3 regions of the Kitasatospora sp. NPDC058063 genome follow, and region 1 is predicted to be linked to each of the others. Evidence: riboswitches for the same ligand, from Rfam matches in the RefSeq annotation. Region 1 holds a riboswitch; each other region holds the start of a gene.
The links. Region 1 has a riboswitch for cobalamin ahead of ACFVUY_RS22755 (prenyltransferase/squalene oxidase repeat-containing protein). Riboswitches for the same ligand answer to the same signal wherever they lie in the genome.
Positions count from the first base shown of each region.

Region 2: another riboswitch for cobalamin. It lies ahead of ACFVUY_RS14400 (FecCD family ABC transporter permease); the one in region 1 lies ahead of ACFVUY_RS22755 (prenyltransferase/squalene oxidase repeat-containing protein).
Region 3: another riboswitch for cobalamin. It lies ahead of ACFVUY_RS20540 (HoxN/HupN/NixA family nickel/cobalt transporter); the one in region 1 lies ahead of ACFVUY_RS22755 (prenyltransferase/squalene oxidase repeat-containing protein).

Region 1 covers NZ_JBHVSD010000012.1:240,764-243,014, forward strand. Annotated here, with positions in the region: gene mmsB (3-hydroxyisobutyrate dehydrogenase) at 1-676, shown strand, start outside; partial or broken gene ACFVUY_RS22750 (enoyl-CoA hydratase-related protein) at 688-1,080, shown strand; cobalamin riboswitch at 1,099-1,239, shown strand; gene ACFVUY_RS22755 (prenyltransferase/squalene oxidase repeat-containing protein) at 1,336-2,251, shown strand, end outside.
Region 2 covers NZ_JBHVSD010000007.1:181,021-183,271, reverse strand. Annotated here, with positions in the region: gene sodX (nickel-type superoxide dismutase maturation protease) at 1-297, opposite strand, end outside; gene sodN (superoxide dismutase, Ni) at 571-966, shown strand; cobalamin riboswitch at 1,056-1,206, shown strand; gene ACFVUY_RS14400 (FecCD family ABC transporter permease) at 1,314-2,251, shown strand, end outside.
Region 3 covers NZ_JBHVSD010000011.1:66,800-69,050, forward strand. Annotated here, with positions in the region: gene ACFVUY_RS20530 (hypothetical protein) at 1-65, opposite strand, end outside; gene ACFVUY_RS20535 (metalloregulator ArsR/SmtB family transcription factor) at 124-507, opposite strand; cobalamin riboswitch at 590-803, shown strand; gene ACFVUY_RS20540 (HoxN/HupN/NixA family nickel/cobalt transporter) at 834-1,949, shown strand.

The sequences.
Region 1 (2,251 bases):
CGTCCTGGCCGCCTACGCGGAGCTGCTGCCGTCAGCCCGTCCGGGCACCCTCTTCGTGGACTGCTCCACGATCGACGTCGCCGACGCCAGGGAGGCGCACGACCTGGCCGTACGTGCCGGGCAGCGCGCGGTGGACGCGCCGGTCTCCGGTGGGGTGGTCGGCGCGACGGCTGCGAGCCTGACCTTCATGGTCGGCGCCGAAGAGGCCGAATTCGCCGCGGTCAAGCCCGTGTTGGCGGTCATGGGGCGCAAGGTGGTGCACTGCGGCGCGGCCGGTGCCGGCCAGGCGGCGAAGGTCTGCAACAACATGATCCTCGGCATCTCGATGATCGCGGTCAGCGAGGCCTTCGTGCTCGGCGAGAGCCTCGGGCTCAGCCACCAGGCGTTGTTCGACGTGGCCTCCACCGCCTCCGGGCAGTGCTGGGCGCTCACCAGCAACTGTCCCGTCCCCGGGCCGGTGCCGGCCAGCCCGGCCAACCGCGACTACGCCGCCGGGTTCGCCGCCGCCCTGATGGCCAAGGACCTCGGACTGGCCGCCGGCGCGGCCGAAGCCGCGGGCCTGCCCACGGAACTCGGGCGCAAGGCAGCGCAGTTGTACGCGGACTTCGCGTCGTCCGAAGGCTCGGGCCTGGACTTCTCGGCGATCATCACCACCCTCGGGAAGGACACCGCATGACGTAGGAGACGATCCTGGTCGAACGCAAGGGCCGGGTCGGGCTGATCACGCTCGACCGCCCGAAGGCGCTCGACGCGCTGAACACCCAGCTGATGAACGAGGTGGTCGCGGCCGCGGCCACCTTCGACCGCGCCCCGGAGATCGGCTGTCTGGTGGTCACCGGTTCGGAGAAGGCCTTCGCGGCCGGCGCGGACATCAAGGAGATGCAGTCCCTCGAGTTCGTCGACGCCTACCTCGGCGACTGGTTCGCCGCCTGGGACCGCTTCGCCGCCCTGCGCAAGCCCGTGGTGGCGGCCGTCGCGGGCTACGCGCTGGGCGGCGGTTGCGAGTTGGCGATGATGTGCGACGTCCTGGTGGCGGCGGACACCGCGGCGCGCGTGGCATCCGGGTCCGGGCCCGGGATCCCTTGACCCGCTGTTCGGGCATCGCCATGATGGGCCGTCATGTTGTGACTCCGCCGCTGGGGGAAGTCCGGTTCGAATCCGGCGCTGACCCGCAACGGTAGGCCGCCGACCCCGCGTCGGCGGCGAGCCCGAGTACCCGTCGGCGGAGGTGTGTCACCCCTCCTCCCGTCGTGGTCTGCGGGCCGGAGCCCGCTGGCCCCTCGGCGCTCGCCGACGCCTTCCGGGCCCCTGCGCCCAGGCCCGGAAAGGCATCCCATGCCCGCTGTTCGCCGCTCCCTCGGTCTGCTCGCGATACCCGCCCTCACGCTCGCCACCGCACTCCCGGCGGCCACCGCCGCCCACGCTGCTCCCGCCACCTCGACGTCGTCGCCGACGGTCCGTCCCGACGCCGCCGCGGGTGGCTGGCTGGCCCGCCAGCTCGTCGACGGCGACCACTTCGAGTCCGTCTTCAACGGGACCGCCTACCCCGACCAGGGCCTGACCATCGATGCCGTGCTGGCCTTCGCCGCGTCGCACAGCTCCGACGAGGCCGCCGCGAAGGCCACCGCCTGGCTGGCGAAGCCCGAGATCATCGGCGGCTACCTCGGCGACGGCACCACCGAGGCCTACGCGGGCGCGACCGCCAAGCTGCTGCTCGCCGTCGAGGTGCGCGGCGGGAACCCGACGGCCTTCGGCGGAGTCGACCTGCCGGCCCGGCTGCGCTCGCTGCAGACCGCCGAAGGCCGCTTCTCCGACCGCTCGCAGTGGGGCGACTACAGCAACGCCTTCGGCCAGTCGCTGGCCCTGATCGCCCTGCACCGCACGCCCGGTGACGCCCCGGCGGCGGCCGTGGACTACCTCGCCAACAGCCAGTGCGCGGACGGGGGCTTCCCCGTCTCCTTCGGCCAGGCCGCCTGCACCAGCGACCCGGACGCCACCGCCCTGGCCGCCCAGGCCCTCGCCGCCACCGGCCGCACCGCCAAGGCGAACGCGGGCCTCGGCTGGCTCACCGCCCACCAGAACGCCGACGGCGGGTTCGCGGCCGCCGGGTCGACCACCTCCAACGCCAACAGCACGGGCCTGGCCACCCAGGCGCTGCTCTCCGGTGGACGCCTCGGCTCCGGCCTCAAGGGCTGGGGCCGGCTGGTGAAGTTCCAGCAGGGCTGCGCCGCCGACCCGGCGCTCCGTGGCG
Region 2 (2,251 bases), on a different contig from region 1:
GAGCAGCAGCCGCTCCAGCCGGCGCCCCGGCGCCAGCCAGACCGGGCTCGGACGCAGCCGCAGCAGCACCCGGCCGAGCATCAGCTCGTCCGGCACGGCGCCGTAGCTGCGGCTGTCGCTGTCCACCGGGCGGTTGTCGGAGAGCAGCCACCAGCCCGTGGCCCGGCGCTCGGCGGCCCGCTTCACCACGAGCAGGTCCTGCTGGAAGGGGTGCCGGAAGACCACCACCGCGCCCGGCCGGATCGGCGCGCCGTAGCGGACCAGCAGCTGGTCGCCCTCGCGCAGGGTCGGGACCATCGACGGCCCCGCCACGTCGATCAGTCCGAACGGCAGCGCGCCGCCCCGGTCCGGCCCCCCGGCCCCGGCGCCCTGCGGTCGCGTGCTCCGCGCCACGACTCCTCCTCCTGCTCCGCCCGCCCCCAGTCTGCCGTACGGACCGTCACCGGTCCGATGTCCGGATTACCCCGGTTCCTGGTCCGTCTTTTGCCCTAGGCCCGCCGCCCGATCGCGAAACGGCGAGGCCGGAAGGGTAATCTCGGGCGCGGGAAGACGATCTAAGGAAGGACTCCCATGTTCTCTCGTCTGTTTGCACCTCGCGCCACCGCCCACGCCCACTGCGACCTGCCCTGCGGCGTGTACGACCCGGCTCAGGCCAAGCTGGAGGCCGAGTCGGTCAAGGCCACCCAGGAGAAGTACCAGGCCAACGAGGACCCGCACTTCCGCGCCCGCGCCATCATCATCAAGGAGCAGCGCGCCGAGGCCGTCAAGCACCACATCTCGGTGCTGTGGAGCGACTACTTCAAGGCCCCGCACTTCGAGAAGTACCCGCAGCTGCACCAGCTGATCAACGACACCCTGAAGGCCGCCTCGGCCGCCAAGGCGTCCACCGACCCGGCCACCGGCCAGGCCCTGCTGGACCTGATCGCCGAGGTCGACAAGATCTTCTGGGAGACCAAGCAGGCCTGAGCCTGACGCGTCGCCACCCGACCGCCCCCGTCCGCACCGCCGGACGGGGGCGGTCGCGCGTTCCCGGTCCCACCCAGGGCCGGTAAGGGTTGCCTGCCCTGAGTGGCTGTTATGCTGCCAGGGCGTCCGAGGGGGAAGTCCGGTGTGAATCCGGCGCTGACCCGCAACGGTGAGCACGGCCCGTACCAGCCCGTACGGCCCGCGCCAGCCCGATCGCCCCCGGCCGCTGAACTCCCGACAACTCGCCGCGGACTGCGAGGGGAACGGCGCCGCGGCACGCCTTCGGCCGGCGCCCGCCCCGGCGCACCCGCGGCCCGAGGCAAGGCGCACCCGTGGACCGTGCAGTCGTGGACCGTGCAGTCGGCCCGCCCACCCGTCGAATACCCGTCGTCCCGCTCGCCGCCGGCCTCGTCGCCGCCCTGCTGCTGTCGCTGCTCTGCGGGGTCGCCCTCGGCTCCTCCGGACTCGGCCTGCCCCGGGTGCTGCGGCTGCTGGGCGCCGGGCTGACGGGCGGACGGCTGGACGCGGGCGAGGCGGCCGCGTACGCGATCGTCTGGGAGATCCGGCTGCCGCGCACCGTGCTGGCCGCCGTCGTCGGCGCCGGACTCGCCGCCTGCGGGGTCGCCGTCCAGGCCCTGGTGCGCAACGCGCTGGCCGACCCCTTCGTGCTCGGCATCTCCTCCGGCGCGGCCGTCGGCGCCAACGCCGTCCTGCTCTTCGGCGCCTTCGCCTCGCTCGGGGTGTGGGCGATCTCCGCCTCCGCCTTCGGCTCCGCGCTGGCCGCCATGACGCTCGTCTACCTCGCCGCCCGCACCGCGTACGGACTCACCCCGCTGCGCCTGGTGCTCACCGGCACCGCCCTGTCCTACGGCTTCTCCGCCGCCACCACCCTGATGGTCTTCGCCGCCGACCGCGGCGAGGCCGCCCGGGGCGCCATGATGTGGCTGCTCGGCAGCCTCGGCGGCGCCACCTGGGGCAAGGTGCCGATCGCCGCCGTCACGGTGGTGGCCGGGCTCGCGTACCTGGCCTGCGCCGCCGGGCGGCTGGACGCGCTCGCCATGGGCGACGAGACCTCCGCCTCGCTCGGCGTGGACCCGGACCGGCTGCGCCGCGAGCTGTTCGTGGTGACGGCCGCCGTCACCGGCACCGTGGTCGCGGTCAGCGGGGCGATCGGCTTCGTCGGACTGCTGATGCCGCACCTGGCGCGGATGCTGGTCGGCGCCGGGCACCGCCGGGTGCTGGTGATCGCGCCGCTCGCCGGGGCACTGCTGCTGGTCTGGGTGGA
Region 3 (2,251 bases), on a different contig from region 1:
ACGCGGGCCCTGACCGGTCGGGTGTTCCACCGGTCGGCGGGCCAGGCGTGGGGGCGGGACGGCACGTCATGATCGTACTCATCCGCTCCGGCCGCGGCGCGGTTCCGGGGCCGGGCCGGTGGGTCAGCCCGTGGCCGCGGTGGGCTCGTGGTGTTCGCCGGCGGCGCACTCGTCGAGGAGGGGGCGCATGGCCTCGTCCACGAGCTGGTAGCGCACCACGCGTCCGTCCCGGTCGCCGGTGACCACGCCGGCCGTGCGGAGCAGCCGCAGGGCCTGGGAGACGGCGGGGTCGCGCATGCCGGTGGCGACCGCGAGGTCGGTGACGGCGAGCGGCCCGGCCCGGTGGAGGGCGAGCAGCAGGGCGAGCCGGCCGGGGTCGGCGAGCAGGGAGAACCGCTCGGCCCAGGACCGGACGTGGGCCGGGTCGCCGATCGCGGCGATGGCCTCGCAGACCCGGTGCCCGTCGATGGTGCGGTGGCCCGCGCGGTCGGCCGGTACGAGATGCATGCGGACATTCTCGCAGGCGGCGGTCTGTGATCCTGGACACCTGCGCAGGTGCGCAACCTTGCACGGGTCGGGGCGTGGCCCCTACGGTGTTCCCCGCCGTGGTGCTCGGGAAGACCGGTGACGGACCCTCAGGGGTCCCAGCCCGGAGCGGCCCTCGCCACTGTGATCGGGTCGTTCCTCCGTCCGCGGAGGAACGTCGTCCGTACCCATGGAGCCACTGGGCGCCTCGCGCGCTTGGGAAGGCGGGTACGGGCGTCCCGTCAGCCAGGAGACCGGCCACGGCATCTCACGAGGTTTTCCACGAGGTGCTGGAGCGTGATCCGCAGATGACCCTGCCCGAAACCGTTGCCGCCGGGGCCGAACCGGCCCCCTCCGCGCTGCCCAGCTTCCAGTGGCGGCGCGAGGACACCGTCCGTACCGCCGGGCTGATGGCGGTGATCGTGGCCATGCACGTGGTGGCCTTCGGCACGCTGATCTTCCTGGTCGCACCCGAGAAGTACGCGGTCGGTACCCAGGTCTTCGGGGTGGGCCTGGGTATCACCGCGTACACCCTCGGGATGCGGCACGCCTTCGACGCCGACCACATCGCGGTGATCGACAACACCACCCGCAAGCTGATGGCGGACGGCAAGCGCCCGGTCTCGGTGGGCTTCTGGTTCGCCCTCGGGCACTCCTCGATGGTGGTGGTGATGGCCGCCCTGGTGGCGGGCGGCGCGCAGCTGGCGAACACCCTGATGGACGACGAGTCGACCACCCACAAGTGGCTCGGCGTGATCGGGACGACCACCTCCGGCGTGTTCCTCTACCTGATCGGCGCGCTCAACCTGGCGGCGCTGCTCGGCATCCTCAGGGTGTTCCGCTCGATGCGGGCCGGAAAGTTCGACGAGAAGGAGCTGGAGGCGCACCTCGACTCGCGCGGCTTCATGGCCCGGGTGCTGAACCGGGCGACCCGTTCGATCACCCGGCCCGGGCAGATGTTCCCGGTGGGCATGGTGCTGGGGCTGGGCTTCGACACCGCGACCGAGGTCACCCTGATGGTGATGGCCGGCTCGGGCGCCGCCTCCGGGCTGCCCTGGTACGCGATCGTCTGCCTGCCGCTGCTGTTCGCGGCCGGGATGAGCCTGTTCGACACCCTGGACGGGACGTTCATGAACTTCGCGTACCAGTGGGCCTTCGCCAACCCGGTGCGGAAGGTGTACTACAACCTGACCATCACCGGTCTGTCGATCGCGGTGGCCTTCGTCATCGGCACCATCGAGCTGGTCGGGGTGCTGCACGAGAAGCTCGATCTGACCGACCCGGTCACCGGCTTCATCGCCGACATCTCGCTGGACAACGTCGGCTACGCCATCGCCGGGCTGTTCGTGGTCGTCTGGGCGATCGCGATCGGGTACTGGAAGCTCGCCGGGGTCGAGAAGCGCTGGACACCCGAGGGCTCCTGAGCCGCCCGGCCGCGAGCAGCGGCCTGCCCGCGCACGCCGGAACGGCGCCTCCCCGCGGTGGGGAGGCGCCGTTCGCGTTCCGGGGGCCGGGTGCGCCCCGGGTCGGCGCTCCTCGCGGAAGTCGACGTGCCGGCCGGCGACCGGGTCGCACTCGCACAGGACCGGCAGTGACAGATTCGTGACGGAGCGTAGCGGTCGGTCGGGTCCGAGGGGCCGCCGGGGGGTGCGGGGCCCCTCGGCGGCACGCTGCGTGGGCGGCGGGCGGCGGGCGGCGGGGCGTGGGTCCGAGGGGACGGTGCCGC